2 regions of the Streptomyces nidicola genome follow, and region 2 is predicted to be linked to the other one. Evidence: riboswitches for the same ligand, from Rfam matches in the RefSeq annotation. Region 2 holds a riboswitch; the other holds the start of a gene.

Region 1 (7,926 bases), 4.2 Mb from region 2:
GTTGAGGAGGAACCGGTTCTGCGCCACGGTGAGCAGCACGGACATCGGATCCGGCAGCCCGGACTTCACCCTCAGGCCGAGCACCACGTCCTGGAGGTGCGCGCCCTCCAGCGAGTAGATGGACGTGTCGGCCCGGCCGAACTTCTCGGCGAAGTGCTCGCGCGTCCGGGAGCGGCCCCCCTCGCAGATGGCGAGTACGTGGTCCGCGGCCGCGCTCTTCTCGTGTTCGGCCGGATCGAACCGCTCCGGCACGAGGCGGATGCGGTCCGGCTTCTCGTTGGCCAGCTCCAGGAGGGTGTCCTCCACGTAGGAGATCCGGATGTTGCGCGGCTGGTGACCGCGGATCGAGTCCGGGCCCGCCGGCCACATCTCGCTGTACGCGCCGTCCTTGAACAGCCGGTCCTGGACCTCCTGCGGAAGGCCCAGGTACTGGCGGCTCTGCACCGTGACGACCTGCATACGCCGGACGTTGCCCTGGGTCGCGTCCTTCCAGACGACCCTGTCCCCGGACCGGGTCCAGCGGCCGTCGTAGATCGTGACGGCGGCCCGGGGACCGAGCAGGGACTCCAGGAGCAGGGCGAAGGCAAGCCCCACGGGGCCGCCGCCCGACACCGTCACCTTGAGCACCGGGACCGGCTGCTCGGCAGGAGGCGGTGTGAGGGCCTCCAGGACGGAGAGGTCCATGATGGTCTCCATCGGCCCGGCCGCCTCGAACGAGAACGTCTCCTCACCGATCGTGATGACGTCGTCGGGCTGGAGCACGCGCGAGGTCATGCGCTCCCCGTTGACGTATGTCCCGTTGCTGCTTCCCAGGTCGTAGAGCATGAATCCATGGCCCTCGCGGCGTACCTCGGCATGGAAGCGCGAGATGCTCACGTCGCGGATCACCACGTCGTTCGCGGACTTGCGGCCGAACGTGAGGGGCTTCGCTCCGATGCCGAACCGCTCTCCGGCCAGGGAACCTTGACGGCTGACTATCTCAGGGGGCATGAGTCCTCGGATTCCATTGATCCAACGAGCCAGGACCGTGCAGCGAGAGCGGCCGCACCCCGGCCGCCCTGCCCGTACGTCAAAGCTAGAGCCGTCGACGGATTCGGAAACCCCCTGGCGCGTGAACCGGCCGAGCCCGAGGAGGCGGACTCAGCACTCGATGATGTTCACCGCGAGGCCGCCGCGCGCCGTCTCCTTGTACTTGACGCTCATGTCCGCGCCGGTGTCCCGCATCGTCTTGATGACCTTGTCGAGGGACACCTTGTGCGAGCCGTCGCCGCGCAGCGCCATCTTCGCGGCGGTGACGGCCTTGACCGCCGCCATGCCGTTGCGCTCGATGCACGGGATCTGGACGAGGCCGCCGACGGGGTCGCAGGTCAGGCCGAGGTTGTGCTCCATGCCGATCTCGGCCGCGTTCTCCACCTGCTCGGGGGAGCCGCCGAGCGCCTCGGCGAGGGCGCCCGCCGCCATCGAGCAGGCGGAGCCGACCTCGCCCTGGCAGCCGACCTCGGCGCCGGAGATGGAGGCGTTCTCCTTGAAGAGCATGCCGATGGCGCCCGCGGTGAGGAGGAGGCGGATCACGCCGTCCTCGTCGGCTCCGGGGATGAAGTTCACGTAGTAGTGGAGGACCGCCGGGATGATGCCGGCCGCGCCGTTCGTCGGGGCGGTGACGACCCGTCCTCCGGCCGCGTTCTCCTCGTTCACGGCCATCGCGTAGAGGGTGATCCACTCCATGGCGTGGGCCACGGGGTCGCCCTCGGCGCGCAGCTTGCGGGCCGAACTCGCCGCGCGGCGGCGGACCTTGAGGCCGCCGGGCAGGATGCCCTCGTGCGACATGCCGCGGGAGACGCAGGACTGCATGACGCGCCAGATGTCCAGGAGACCCTCGCGGATCTCCTCCTCCGTGCGCCAGGCCTTCTCGTTCTCCAGCATCAGCGCCGGGATGGACAGGCCGGTCTCCTGCGTGAGGCGGAGCAGCTCGTCGCCGGTGCGGAAGGGGTACTTGAGGGCGGTGTCGTCGGGGACGATCGGGTTCTCGCCGGCCACGGCATCTTCGTCGACGACGAAGCCGCCGCCCACCGAGTAGTACGTCTTGGTGAGCAGCTCCTTGCGCCCGGAGGCCTCGTCACCGTACGCCCACAGCGTCATGCCGTTCGCGTGGTACGGGAGGGCCTTGCGGCGGTGCAGGACGAGATCGTCGTCGTACGAGAACGGGATCTCGTGGGCGCCGAGCAGGTTGAGGCGTCCCTTTTCCTTGATCGCCTCGACGCGCTCGTCCGCCTTCTCCACGTCGACGGTGCGCGGCGAGTCGCCCTCGAGGCCGAGCAGCACCGCCTTCGGGGTGCCGTGTCCGTGCCCGGTCGCGCCCAGCGAGCCGTACAGCTCGGCGCGTATCGAGGCGGTGTGGGCCAGCAGGCCCTCGTTCTTCAGGCGCCGCGCGAACATGCGGGCGGCGCGCATCGGGCCGACCGTGTGCGAGCTGGACGGGCCGATGCCGATCGAGAACAGGTCGAAGACCGAGATGGCCACGGTGGGACTCCAAAGGTGGTGGTAGACGCCGTTGTCTGCCGGGCTGTGCATGGTGGCTGTGCATGGAACGGGGCACCGCGCTCACTGATGACTGCTTGTTCCAGTGTGCGCGGTGCCCCGACAGGACGTACCTACGAAAGGGTACGTAATCCGGGCCGAATTACTTCAGGCCGGGGTACAGCGGGTGCTTCTCGGCCAGAGCGGTCACCCGGGCCTTGAGCGCCTCCGCGTCGTAGGACGGCTGGAGCGCGAGCGCGATGACGTCGGCGACCTCGCGGAAGTCCTCGGCCCGGAAGCCGCGGGTGGCGAGGGCCGGGGTGCCGATCCGCAGGCCCGAGGTGACCATCGGCGGGCGCGGGTCGTTCGGGACCGCGTTGCGGTTGACCGTGATGCCGACCTCGTGGAGCCGGTCCTCGGCCTGCTGGCCGTCGAGCTCCGAGTCGCGCAGGTCGACGAGGACCAGGTGCACGTCGGTGCCGCCGGACAGGACGTTGACGCCCGCCGCCCGCGACTCCGGGGTGGTCAGACGCTCGGCGAGGAGCTGGGCGCCCTCGATCGTGCGCGCCTGGCGCTCCTTGAAGTCCTCCGAGGCCGCGACCTTGAAGGAGACGGCCTTGGCCGCGATCACGTGCTCGAGCGGACCGCCCTGGAAGCCCGGGAAGACGGCCGAGTTCAGCTTCTTCGCGAAGTCCTTGTTGCGGGCGAGGATGATGCCGCCGCGCGGACCGCCGAGCGTCTTGTGCGTCGTGGACGTGACGACGTCGGCGTACGGGACCGGGTTCGGGTGCAGGCCCGCGGCCACGAGGCCCGCGAAGTGCGCCATGTCGACCCACAGGTACGCCTCGACCTCGTCGGCGATGCGACGGAACTCGGCGAAGTCCAGCTGGCGCGGGTACGCCGACCAGCCGGCGATGATCACCTTCGGGCGGTGCTCCTTGGCGAGCCGCTCGACCTCGGCCATGTCGACCAGGCCCGCGTCGTCCACGTGGTACGGGACCACGTTGAACTGCTTGCCGGAGAAGTTCAGGCGCATGCCGTGCGTGAGGTGGCCGCCGTGCGCCAGGTCGAGGCCGAGGATCGTGTCGCCCGGCTTGGCGATGGCGAAGAGGGCGGCCTGGTTCGCGGAGGCGCCGGAGTGCGGCTGCACGTTCGCGTACTCGGCGCCGAAGAGCGCCTTCACGCGGTCGATCGCGATCTGCTCGGTGACGTCGACGTGCTCGCAGCCGCCGTAGTAGCGGCGGCCGGGGTAGCCCTCCGCGTACTTGTTGGTGAGGACCGAGCCCTGGGCCTCCATGACGGCGGCCGGAGCGAAGTTCTCCGACGCGATCATTTCGAGGGTCGACTGCTGGCGCTTCAGCTCGGCGTCGACCGCGACGGCGACCTCGGGATCGAGCTCGTGCAGGGATTCGTTCAGTACGGACATCGGTGGGGTCAGCTCCCGGAGAACTCGGTGTACTCGTCGGCGGAGAGCAGGTCCTTCGGCTCGTCGGCCAGCCGGACCTTGAACAGCCAGCCGCCCTCGAACGGGGCCGAGTTGACCAGGGCCGGGTCGTCGACGACGTCCTGGTTGATCTCGGTGACCTCGCCGTTGACGGGGGAGTACAGGTCGGAGACCGACTTGGTCGACTCGAGCTCGCCACAGGTCTCGCCCGCGGTCACGGTGTCACCGACCTCGGGGAGCTGGACGAACACGATGTCACCGAGCGCGTTCGCGGCGTGCTCCGTGATGCCGATCGTGGCGACGCCGTCCTCGACGGCCGAGAGCCACTCGTGCTCCTTGCTGTAACGCAGCTGCTGGGGGTTGCTCATGATGCGAATTCTCCTGTACGCGGGAAGGTGCTGGTGACGGAGGGGGCGCCCGGACGGGCGGGGGCTACTTCTGGCGCTTGTAGAACGGCAGGGCCACGACCTCGTACGGCTCGTGCTTGCCGCGGATGTCGACACCGACACCCGCCGTGCCCGCCTCGGCGTGCGCGGGGTCCACGTACGCCATCGCGATCGGCTTGCCGAGCGTCGGGGACGGGGCGCCGGAGGTGACCTCGCCGATCACCTTGCCGTCCACCACGACGGACATCCCGGCGCGCGGGACGCGGCGGCCCTCGGCGATCAGGCCGACGAGCTTGCGCGGCGGGTTGGCCTCGGCGCGCTCGGCGGCGGAGACCAGCGCGTCGTGGCCCACGAAGTCAGCCCCGTGCGAGGTCTTCTCGAACTTCACGACGCGGCCGAGACCGGCGTCGAAGGGCGTGAGGTCGGTCGTCAGCTCGTGCCCGTACAGCGGCATGCCCGCCTCCAGGCGCAGCGTGTCCCGGCAGGACAGGCCGCAGGGGACGAGGCCGTACTCGGCGCCCGCCTCGGTCAGCGCCTGCCACAGCTTCTCGGCGTCGGCGGGGGAGACGAACAGCTCGAAGCCGTCCTCTCCGGTGTAGCCGGTGCGCGCGATGAGCGCCTCGACACCGGCGACGGTGCCGGGCAGACCCGCGTAGTACTTCAGGCCGTCAAGGTCCGCGTCCGTGACGGACTTCACGATCGCGGCAGAGGTCGGGCCCTGCACCGCGAGCAGCGCGTACGCGTCGTGGTCGTCGCGGACCTCGGCGTCGAAGCCGGCGGCGCGCTCGGTGAGGGCGTCGAGTACGACCTGCGCGTTGCCCGCGTTGGCGACGACCATGTACTCGGTCTCGCCGAGCCGGTACACGATCAGGTCGTCGAGGATCCCGCCGTCCTCGCGGCAGATCATCGTGTAGCGGGCGCGGCCGGCGCCGACGGAGCCGATGTTGCCGACGAGGGCGTGGTTGAGCAGGTCCACGGCCTGGGGCCCGGACACCGTGATCTCGCCCATGTGGGAGAGGTCGAAGAGGCCGGCCCGCGTGCGCACGGCGTTGTGCTCGTCGCGCTCGCTGCCGTAGCGCAGCGGCATGTCCCAGCCGGCGAAGTCGGTCATGGTCGCGCCGAGCGAACGATGCAGGGCGTCCAGTGCGGTGGTGCGGGTCATAGCTGGTCTGCTCCCAGGGGCATGACGGCGATGGCGGGGTCTCGCGTACGAGACGTCCTCCCCATCTGTCATCGGAACCTGAGAGGTTCGCCCCGAGGGGGCTTGCACCTTGGGTGGGGGCGCCGTGTCACAAAGGCGCCCCACTTTTCAGATCTGCCTCGCCCGCGCGGTACGGGGCCTGAGAGATTCAAGGGAGGAACTTGCTCCTTCGGCGTCCGGGTACTCGTCGTTCCCGGAACTCTCCCGCGCGGATTCAAGCGGCCGGTATGCAGTTGCGCGCACATCATTGCATGCCCGTCCGACAGGGAAACCCCTTGAGGGGCATTACCTTCTCTTTACACTTGAGGGGCAAGGGTGACGTGACCGCAGCGGGGAGGACGATCACGGTGCACAAGGCAGTGGCGGGGGCTTATGCGGTGTCTGCTTCGGCGCCGGTGGTGGCAGGGGTGCGGATCCCCGGTCAGCGCTCGGTGCGGGACCTGCGCGGCCGCCGCGGTCACACGCCGCGCAGGCTCGCGTTCGCGGCGGGCGACCTCGTCGTGCTCTCCGGCCTGCCGGGCAGCGGCAAGTCGACGCTGATGCGGCGGGCCGTCACGGAGATCCGGATCGATTCGCAGGACACCCGCGAGCGCTGGGCCGCTCGCATGCCGCGCTACCTGCCGTACGCGCTGTACCGCCCGCTGGTCCGCGTCGCGCACTACGTGGGGCTGCGCCGGGCCATGCGCTCGGGCGTGAGCGTCGTCGTGCACGACTGCGGTACGCAGGCGTGGGTGCGCCGCTGGGTGATCCGCACGGCGCGGCGGCGCGGGGCCGCCGTCCACCTGATGCTGCTCGACGTACCGGCGGACACGGCCCTGGAGGGGCAGCGGGACCGCGGCCGCGGGGTGTCCCGGTACGCCTTCGCCCGGCACCGCCGCGCGGTGGGCGCGCTCGTCAGCTCGACGGAGCGGGGAGACCTGCCGGCCGGGATGGAGTCGGCGGTGCTGCTCGACCGGTCGGCGATGGAGGCGCTGGGAGGGATCACGTTCGGCGACTGACGCGGTGCCTGCCCGGTAGGACACCGGTGCCCGCCCGGTAAGCGGAAGGAACCGCACCGTGTCCCCATGTGTGTACGAGTTAAGGTCGGGCGGGCACAGCAGCGGGCAGAACAGCAGAGGTTGATGGCAGTCATGGAGTTCCCAGGCACCCAGGAGCCGGGTCACGGTCACGCCCAGGGGCACGAGGGCGGCTACGCCCACCCCGCGCAGGGCTGGCCCGCCAACGAGTTGGAGCAGGTCCTCGCGGCGGCCCTCGGCCAGGAGGCGGGGAGCTCGGCGGGTGGCCGGATCGTCGAGGTGCTCGGCCGCAGCCACGTGTGGATACCGCTGCCCAGGGGCGGTTCGAACGCCAGCAGGGACCTCGATCTGCCGAGCCTGGAGATCGCCGGCCAGGCCTACGTCCCCGTGTTCAGCTCCGAGCAGCAGTTCATGGCGGTCACCGGTGGCCGCATGGACTGCACGGTGGCGCCGGCCGTGGAGTTCGCGCGCGGGCTTCCGCCGCAGGTCGGCATCGCGGTGAACCCGGACGGCACGGTGGGTGTGCCGCTGCCGCCGCCGGCCGTCGCCGAACTGGCCCGCAGTGGTCGCACGCCGCTGGACGGCCCGGCGACGGGTGGCCGCGTGGTGCTGAGCGAGCCCGACTGGCAGGTCGACCCCATGGACTTCCTGGCCGCGGTGCGCGAGGAGTTCGAGGCGCTCGGCACGGTGCTGAGCGCCCGGCGCTGCCTCGCGACGGTGGAGGACGCGGAGCCGTCCCTGTTCATCGGCGTGGAGCTGTCGCAGTCCGTGGGCGTCCCGAGCGGCGCGGGGGACCTGCCGCTGGACGCGCTGGGGCGGGCACTGGGCCGGGCGCCGGTGGCCTGGGCCGTCAACCTGGTGTTCCTGGACGTGACGCAGGACCCGGTCGCGGACTGGCTGCGTACACACGTACGGCCGTTCTACGTACGAGAAGGGTGACGGCGTCCGTCAAGTCGGTGTCAGTATCGCCGCTTAAGCTGGTTTCATGACGTGACCGGACGGCGCCTCGCTTTCCGGCCACGTGTGGAACACGGACGTATTTGAAGAGCCGAAGGGGCGGTTACGGGTGAGTGCGTCGGGCACGGCCGCGGCCGGACAGGTCGAGCACATGCTGCGCCAGGTGACGCCGGGACGCTACGACGCGTACGAGGCGCTCCTCAAGGCCCTCGCCGACCCCGCGGCCGGGCAGGTCTGGATGCTGCTCTGGCACGGCCAGGCCGGATCACCGGACGCCCAGTACGGGAACATGGAGGTGGACGGCTTCTCGTACGCCCCCTGCGTCACCTCCGCCCAGGAGCTCTCCGCCTCCGGCTGGTCGCGGGCGTACGAGGTGGTGAGCGGGGTCGACGCGGCGCGCACGCT
Region 2 (7,926 bases):
TTCCGGCGGTCGTCGAGCCTTACCTCCCCATCGCCGTCGTCGCGGCGCTGGACGCGGTGTTCGGGGCGCTGCGCGCCATGTTGGACGGGATCTTCGACGACAAGGTGTTCGTCGTCTCGTTCCTGTCGAACGTCGTCGTGGCCGCGCTGATCGTCTTCCTGGGCGACAAGTTGGGCGTCGGCGCGCAGCTGTCGACCGGTGTCGTCGTGGTGCTCGGCATCCGCATCTTCTCCAACGCGGCCGCGATCCGGCGGCATGTGTTCCGGGCGTGAGGCCGATGAGTCAGAACGAGAACGAAGAGACCGCAGAGAACCGCGAGAACCGCGAGAACCCGCGGGGCGTGCAACCGGACGGCGGGGCCGGCCAGTTGCGCAAGGAGCCCTCCAAGGAGCTGCCCCCCGAGGTGCCGCCGGCGAACCGTGCGGCGGAGCGCGAGGCGGAGGCGGGTGCGGCCGAACCCGAGGCGCCGGAACCCCGGGCGCCCGAACCGGAGCCGGCCGGCCCGGATGACCGCCCGGACGCCGGTCCGGACGCTGGTCCGGGCGTCGTCGAGCCCGAACTGACCGGGCGGCAGCGGCTCGTGAAGGGTCTGTGGCCGCCGCGCGCGTCACGTGCCCAACTCATCATGGCCGTGCTGCTGTTCGTCCTGGGGCTCGGGCTCGCCATCCAGGTGCGGTCCACCAGCGACAACAGCGCGCTGCGCGGTGCGCGTCAGGAAGATCTCGTTCGCATTCTCGATGAACTGGATGATCGAACTCAGCGTCTTGAGGATGAGAAGCAAGGTCTCGTGGACCAGCGCACCGAGTTGGAGAACAGTTCGGACCAGGCCGACGAGGCCCGCAAGCAGACGGCCGAGAAGCAGAAGCAGCTCGGCATTCTGGCGGGCACGACGGCCGCGCAGGGCCCCGGGATCACCATGACCGTCACCGACACGAAGGGGGCCGTGGAGGCGGACATGCTGCTCGACGCGGTCCAGGAGCTGCGCGCCGCCGGCGCGGAGGCGATCCAGGTGAATGATGTCCGCATCGTGGCCAACACGTATCTGACGGACGGCAGTGGAGGGAAGGGGATCAGCGTGGACGGGCACGAGATCGGCCGCCCCTACCGGTTCAAGGTCATCGGCAAGCCGCAGGACCTGGAGCCGGCCCTGAACATCCCCGGGGGTGTGGTGCAGACGCTGGAGAAGGAGCAGGCCACGGTGGCCGTGAGCCGCTCGAACAAGATCGTCGTGGATGCCTTGCGATCGGCGCAACGGCCTGATTACGCTCGGTCGTCCTCGGAGTGAAGCCGGGGGTGCATGGTGGATACCGTGCGAGGGCATGAGGTTGCGGGGGGTCGCCGCAGCAAGGGTGGTGCGCGTGGTGGAAACTGTTTGGCGGATACGGACGTTGTGAGGGTGTCCGTGTCATTGATGTACGCGATGTACGCCGATGTGTGCAGTCAGGGTTCGTCCTGCCCCACGGGCGGGTCTGTTTCGGTCAAGGGGAATCGCCCGTGAAGTTGTTTGCGAAGTTGTTCGGCAAGAGCCGTGAGGACGCGCGTCACCGTGCGCCGCGGCAAGGAGACGTGCCGGAGACGCAGGTGGGCGAGCGCCCCCTGTTCCGGGACCAGGTCGCCGGAGACAATTCGGGCGGACAGGGCGCGTCGTCTGTTGACCCTGCCGGTTCCGGCCGCATAGGTTTCGGAGAACCGTCAACCTCAAGTACGGGTGGAGAGTTTGCCCCCGACCCGTACGCGTCCCACGCCCCCGCGGGGCAGCCGCGGCAGGAGGATCCGTCCATGTCGGCCCTGGTGTGTACGAGGTGCGGAAACCGGAACGGGGAGAACAGCCGGTTCTGCTCCAACTGCGGTGCGCCGCTGCGCGGCGGTGCGGCGCCGGAGGGGCCGTCCGAGACGACGTCCACAATCTCCATCTCCGGCCTCGAGTCCTACGACCCGGAGGCGACGGGCCAGACGCAGCTTCCGGCCCTCTCTCCCGAGGCGCAGGCGGCGGTCGACGCGCTGCCGCTGGGCTCGGCGCTCCTGGTGGTGCGGCGCGGTCCGAACTCGGGCAGCCGCTTCCTCCTGGACGGCGAACTGACCACCGCGGGGCGCCACCCGCAGAGCGACATCTTCCTGGACGACGTGACCGTGTCGCGCCGCCACGTGGAGTTCCGTCGCCTGCAGGACGGCTCGTTCACCGTCGCCGATGTCGGCAGCCTCAACGGCACGTATGTGAACCGTGAGCGCATCGACTCGGTGACGCTGAACAACGGGGACGAGGTGCAGATCGGCAAGTACCGGCTGGTGTTCTACGCGAGCCAGCGCGGTATCTGAACCGTCCGCGACCCTTCAGGAAGGTCCATGCTGCACACGACGAGTGGCGGTGCCCCCGGGGGCACCGCCACCACGGACAGTCGGCTGATGAGCATCGGCACCGTACTGAACGTGCTCCGAGAAGAGTTTCCCGAAGTCACCATCTCCAAGATCAGGTTCCTGGAGTCCGAGGGCCTCGTCGAGCCCCGGCGCACGCCCTCGGGCTACCGGAAGTTCAGCCCGGACGACGTCGAGCGGCTCGCCCATGTGCTGCGCATGCAGCGGGACCACTACCTGCCGCTGAAGGTCATCAAGGAGCAGCTCGACGCCCTGGAGCCGGGCGAGACGCTGCCCGTGCCCGCGCCGGGACGCCCCGGCGACGCGGAGGACGGCAGCGACGTGCCGACGGCCGCGCGGGTCGGCCGGGACGAATTGCTGGCCGCCGTAGGCGTCGAGGAGCACGAGCTCGACGAATGGGAGTCGTACGGGCTCCTCACGCCGCTGCCCGACGGGGGCTACGACGCGTCCGCCGTGTCGGTCGCCGAGCTCATCGGTGAGCTGGCCCGGTTCGGGATCGGTCCGCGGCACCTGCGGGTCATGCGGGCGGCCGCGGACCGGGAGGCCGGCCTGGTGGACCAGGTGGTGGCCCCCCTGAAGGTGCACCGCAACCCGCAGACGCGGGCGCATGCCGAGGCCCGTGCCAAGGAGCTCGCCGGCCTCACCGTGAAGCTGCACTCGGCACTTGTGCAGACCGCGCTCGGGGTGCGTCTGCCCTGATCGTGGGCGCGGGTGAGCACCGATGGCCCGGTCCTCGGTGGATGCCCGACTACCCAAACCGACCGGGCACGTCCTAGGGTTGCTGTGTGAACGAGCTCGACGTCGTAGGTGTCCGGGTCGAAATGCCCTCCAACCAGCCGATCGTGCTCCTGCGTGAAGTGGGAGGCGACCGGTACCTCCCCATCTGGATCGGACCGGGGGAGGCGACCGCGATCGCCTTCGCCCAGCAGGGCATGGCGCCCGCGCGTCCGCTGACGCACGACCTTTTCAAGGATGTCCTTGAGGCGGTCGGCCAGGAGCTCACGGAAGTGCGCATCACGGACCTGCGCGAAGGCGTCTTCTACGCGGAGCTGGTGTTCGCGAGCGGGGTCGAGGTCAGCGCCCGCCCGTCGGACGCCATAGCCCTCGCGCTGCGCACCGGCACGCCGATCTACGGCAGTGACGGGGTCCTGGACGATGCGGGGATCGCGATCCCCGACGAGCAGGAGGACGAGGTGGAGAAGTTCCGCGAGTTCCTCGACCAGATCTCTCCCGAGGACTTCGGCACCAACAGCCAGTGACCGTCCGGCCGAGGGCCGGGCCCGGCCGACGACCGGCGGCGCCCTCGGGACATTCGGCTAGCCTTTCCCGGCGGTGGGTCACGGGAAACCACTCTTAGGGTGATTATCACTCGGCGTGCCTAGTGTGGCGTTCGTTGACGCACCCCCTGTGACTGCCTACCGTCGACAAGGCAGGTCAATGAGGAGGTCGGCGTGAGAAGCAGCGGCGACGGTACGGCGACGGGCGGTCCGTACTTGTTTCACGGCAGCGCGGCCGATCACACTCCGCAGCGCCCGCAGGCCGTGCCTGTGGTGGCGGGGAACAGCGGCGAGGCCGCTTCCGAGCAGGTGGGATACCGGGGGCCGACGGCATGTGCGGCGGCCGGCATCACCTACCGGCAGCTCGACTACTGGGCCAGGACCGGCCTTGTCGAACCCAGTGTGCGCTCCGCGTACGGATCGGGGACACAGCGGCTCTACAGCTTCCGGGACGTCGTCGTCCTCAAGGTCGTCAAGCGGTTCCTGGACACGGGCGTCTCCTTGCAGAACATCCGGACGGCCGTGCAGCACCTGCGCGAGAGCGGCTTCCGGGACCTGGAGCGGATGACGCTCATGAGCGACGGCGCGACCGTGTACGAGTGCACGTCGCCGGACGAGGTGCACGATCTGCTCCAGGGCGGCCAGGGGGTCTTCGGGATCGCCGTGGGCGTGGTCTGGCGGGACGTGGAGGCCGCGCTCTCGCAGCTGCACGGTGAGCGCGTGGACACCGGCGAGACCATCGTGCCGCCGAACCCCACGGACGAGCTCGCGAGGCGGCGGGGCAGGGCCGTGTGAGGTCCGTACGGCCGCGTTGTCAGTGGCGTAGGGCAGCATCAGTGATGTGAGAACCGCGCCCACCATCCTGCATCTCGACATGGATGCCTTCTACGCCTCTGCGGAGCAGGCGGCGAAGCCGAGCCTGCGCGGGAAAGCGGTCGTCGTGGGCGGGCTCGGTCCGCGTGGTGTCGTGGCCACGGCGTCGTACGAGGCGCGGAAGTTCGGGGTGCACTCGGCGATGCCGATGGGGCAGGCGCGCAGGCTCGCCCCGCATGCCGCCTATCTTGTGCCGCGCTTCCGGCTCTACCGGGAGATCAGCGAGCAGGTGATGGGGCTCCTGGCCGCCCTTTCGCCGCTCGTGGAGCCGCTGAGCCTGGACGAGGCGTTCGTCGATCTGGAGGCCGGTGAGGCGGCCTGGGACGCCGCTTCGGCGGAGGCCGTGGGGCATCGGCTGCGGGCAGACATCCGGCGTGTGACCGGACTGACCGGGTCGGTGGGGCTCGCCGCGTCCAAGATGCTCGCGAAGATCGGCTCGGAGGAGGCGAAGCCGGACGGGCTCGTGCTCATACGCCCCGGTACCGAGCGGGCGCTGCTCGGGCCGCGGTCCGTGCGGATCCTGCCCGGCGTCGGGCCCGCGACGGCGGATCACCTGCGGCGGGCCGGGATCCTGACCGTGGAGGAGATCGCGGGGGCCGGCGAGGACGAGCTGGTGCGTCTCCTCGGGAAGGCGCACGGCAGCCATCTGTACGAGATGGCGCTGGCCCGTGACGAGCGGCCGGTCGTCGCCGAGCGGGACTCCAAGTCGGTATCGGTCGAGGACACGTACGACGTGGACATCCATGACCGGGTGCGGGTCCGGATGGAGGTGCGCAGGCTCGCCGGCCGGTGCGTGGAGCGGCTGAGAGCGGCCGAGCGCTCGGGGCGGACCGTGGTGCTCAAGGTGCGGCGCTACGACTTCTCGACGCTGACGCGCTCAGAGACGCTGCGGGGGCCGACGGACGATCCCGGGGTGGTGCGGGAGGCCGCGGCGCGGTTGCTGGAGAGCGTGGACACGACCGGCGGCGTGCGATTGCTGGGGGTCGGCGTCAGCGGGCTCGCCGACTTCACGCAGGAGGACCTGTTCGCGCAGTTCGCCGCCGCCGAGGAAGCGGCCGCGGAGGAGGCGGCGGCCGAGGAGCCGGAGGGGGATGCGGTCGCGGCCGAGCCCGTGGAGGCCGCCGAGCCCATCGAGCGGCGATGGCTGGCCGGGCACGATGTGCGGCATGCCGAGTTCGGGCCCGGGTGGGTGCAGGGGAGCGGGTTGGGGCGGGTGACCGTGCGGTTCGAGACGCCGTATGCGGTGGTGCCGGGGCGGGTGCGGACCTTCCGGGTCGATGATCCCGAGCTGGAGTCGGCGGACCCGCTGCCGCTGGTGGAGGGCGCCGAGGTTCAGGTCGGGTCGTCCTCCGCTCCCGCGACCTTGCCGAACGTGACGTCGGGGGACTGAGGGGCCGTGATGTCCAGACCGTAGTGGTCGTAGAGCTGGAGCTCCTGCTCGGGGGAGAGGTGGCGGCCGACGCCGAAGTCGGGGGAGTCCTTGATCAGGGAGCGCTCGAAGGGCACGTGCAGTGTGCCGTCCGTGAAGTCGCTGGGTTCGAGTGGGACGAAGGCATCGCGGCTGAACAGGCCGGTTCGTATCGCGGCCCACTCCGGCACGCCCGTGGCGTCGTCGAGGTACACCTCGTCGATGGTGCCGATCTTGGCTCCGTTGCGGTCGAACGCCTTGCGGCCGATCAGATTGCGCGGATCAACATCGGTCTGCACGGGCCCTCCAACTGATCGCGATGATCGCAACTCGTCTGTAAGCACTACGAAAGAGCACATTGCGGAAGGCGGCCACTCGGGGGCTGCGGCCAAGTAGCCGCTGGTAGGCTGGCGAGTGGCTGCTGACCCCGTGCGGGAGAGTCTTCCGACAGTAGTCGGGGGCGCCGAAGGAGCAAATCCTCCCCGGAATCTCTCAGGCCCCTGTACCGCACGGACGAGGTCACTCTGGAAAGCAGGGCGGGGTGCACGGTTTCCGCTCTCACCGACGGTGCAAGCCGGTGTGTTCCGTGTTCTCGCGGGGTGGGCCGGTGAAGCTCTCAGGTTGAGATGACAGAGGGGGAGGCCGTCCGGGTACCCGCGCCGTGGTGCCCCTCGTAGGTCGCAATGACCAGGAGGCCTCCGCCAATGACCGCCAACCGTATTCCGCTCTCGCAGCTGGAGCGAGGAATCCCCTTCGAGCAGCGCCACATCGGCCCCGATGACGCCGCTCAGGCCAAGATGCTCGCGCAGGTCGGCTACGGCTCGCTGGACGAGCTGACCGCGGCCGCGGTGCCCGATGTGATCAAGAGCGCCGAGGCGCTCGACCTTCCGGCCGCCCGCAGCGAGGCCGAGGTGCTCGCCGAGCTGAAGTCGCTCGCCGAGCGCAACCAGGTGCTCGGCTCGATGATCGGCCTCGGCTACTACGGGACGTTCACGCCGCCCGTCATCCTGCGCAATGTGATGGAGAACCCGTCCTGGTACACGGCGTACACGCCCTACCAGCCGGAGATCTCGCAGGGCCGTCTCGAGGCGCTGCTCAACTTCCAGACCATGGTCGCCGAGCTGACAGGACTGCCGACCTCCGGCGCCTCGCTGCTCGACGAGGGCACGGCCGCCGCGGAGGCCATGGCGCTGTCGCGCCGCGTCGGCAAGGTCAAGAACGGCGTCTACGTCGTCGACGCCGACGCCCTTCCGCAGACCATCGCCGTCATCGAGACGCGTGCCGAGCCGACCGGCGTCGAGATCGTCGTCGCCGACCTGAGCGAGGGGATTCCCGCCGAGGTCGCCGAGCGCGGTGTCGTGGGCGTGCTCGTGCAGTACCCCGGTGCCTCGGGTGTCGTGCGGGACATCAAGCCCGTGATCGACCAGGCGCACGAGCTGGGCGCCATCGTCACCGTCGCCGCCGATCTTCTTGCTCTTACGTTGCTGACCTCGCCCGGTGACCTCGGCGCGGACATCGCCGTCGGTACGACGCAGCGCTTCGGTGTCCCGATGGGCTTCGGTGGTCCGCACGCCGGATACATGGCCGTGCGCGAGAAGTTCGCGCGCTCGCTGCCGGGCCGCCTGGTCGGTGTGTCCGTCGACGCCGACGGGAACAAGGCGTACCGCCTCGCCCTGCAGACCCGTGAGCAGCACATCCGCCGCGAGAAGGCGACCAGCAACATCTGTACCGCGCAGGTGCTGCTCGCCGTCATGGCCGGCATGTACGCCGTGTACCACGGGCCCGAGGGCCTGAAGTCCATCGCCCGGCGCACCCACCGCTACGCCACCGTGCTCGCCGCGGGGCTCACTGCGGGCGGCGTCGAGGTCGTGCACGGCGCGTACTTCGACACCCTCACCGTGCGGGTGCCGAGCCGGGCCGCCGAGGTCGTCTCCGCGGCGCGCGAGGCCGGCGTCAACCTGCGTCTCGTGGACGCCGATCACGTCTCGCTCTCCT

The links. A riboswitch is a leader RNA that binds a small molecule or an ion and turns the genes downstream of it on or off. The one in region 2 is predicted to bind glycine.
Region 1: another riboswitch for glycine. It lies ahead of gcvT (glycine cleavage system aminomethyltransferase GcvT); the one in region 2 lies ahead of gcvP (aminomethyl-transferring glycine dehydrogenase).

Annotation. Positions count from the first base shown of each region.
Region 1 covers NZ_JBNBPI010000001.1:3,358,933-3,366,858, reverse strand. Annotated here, with positions in the region: gene ACOKM3_RS15240 (FHA domain-containing protein) at 1-990, opposite strand, end outside; gene ACOKM3_RS15235 (L-serine ammonia-lyase) at 1,141-2,520, opposite strand; gene glyA (serine hydroxymethyltransferase) at 2,681-3,943, opposite strand; gene gcvH (glycine cleavage system protein GcvH) at 3,952-4,329, opposite strand; gene gcvT (glycine cleavage system aminomethyltransferase GcvT) at 4,394-5,509, opposite strand; glycine riboswitch at 5,565-5,666, opposite strand; glycine riboswitch at 5,667-5,765, opposite strand; gene ACOKM3_RS15215 (AAA family ATPase) at 5,926-6,546, shown strand; gene ACOKM3_RS15210 (enhanced serine sensitivity protein SseB) at 6,679-7,503, shown strand; gene ACOKM3_RS15205 (enhanced serine sensitivity protein SseB C-terminal domain-containing protein) at 7,631-7,926, shown strand, end outside.
Region 2 covers NZ_JBNBPI010000001.1:7,525,823-7,533,748, forward strand. Annotated here, with positions in the region: gene ACOKM3_RS33985 (small basic family protein) at 1-272, shown strand, start outside; gene ACOKM3_RS33990 (DUF881 domain-containing protein) at 278-1,285, shown strand; gene ACOKM3_RS33995 (FHA domain-containing protein) at 1,408-2,316, shown strand; gene ftsR (transcriptional regulator FtsR) at 2,344-3,072, shown strand; gene ACOKM3_RS34005 (bifunctional nuclease family protein) at 3,159-3,632, shown strand; gene ACOKM3_RS34010 (MerR family transcriptional regulator) at 3,825-4,445, shown strand; gene ACOKM3_RS34015 (DNA polymerase IV) at 4,492-5,913, shown strand; gene ACOKM3_RS34020 (PRC-barrel domain-containing protein) at 5,856-6,230, opposite strand; glycine riboswitch at 6,354-6,449, shown strand; gene gcvP (aminomethyl-transferring glycine dehydrogenase) at 6,636-7,926, shown strand, end outside.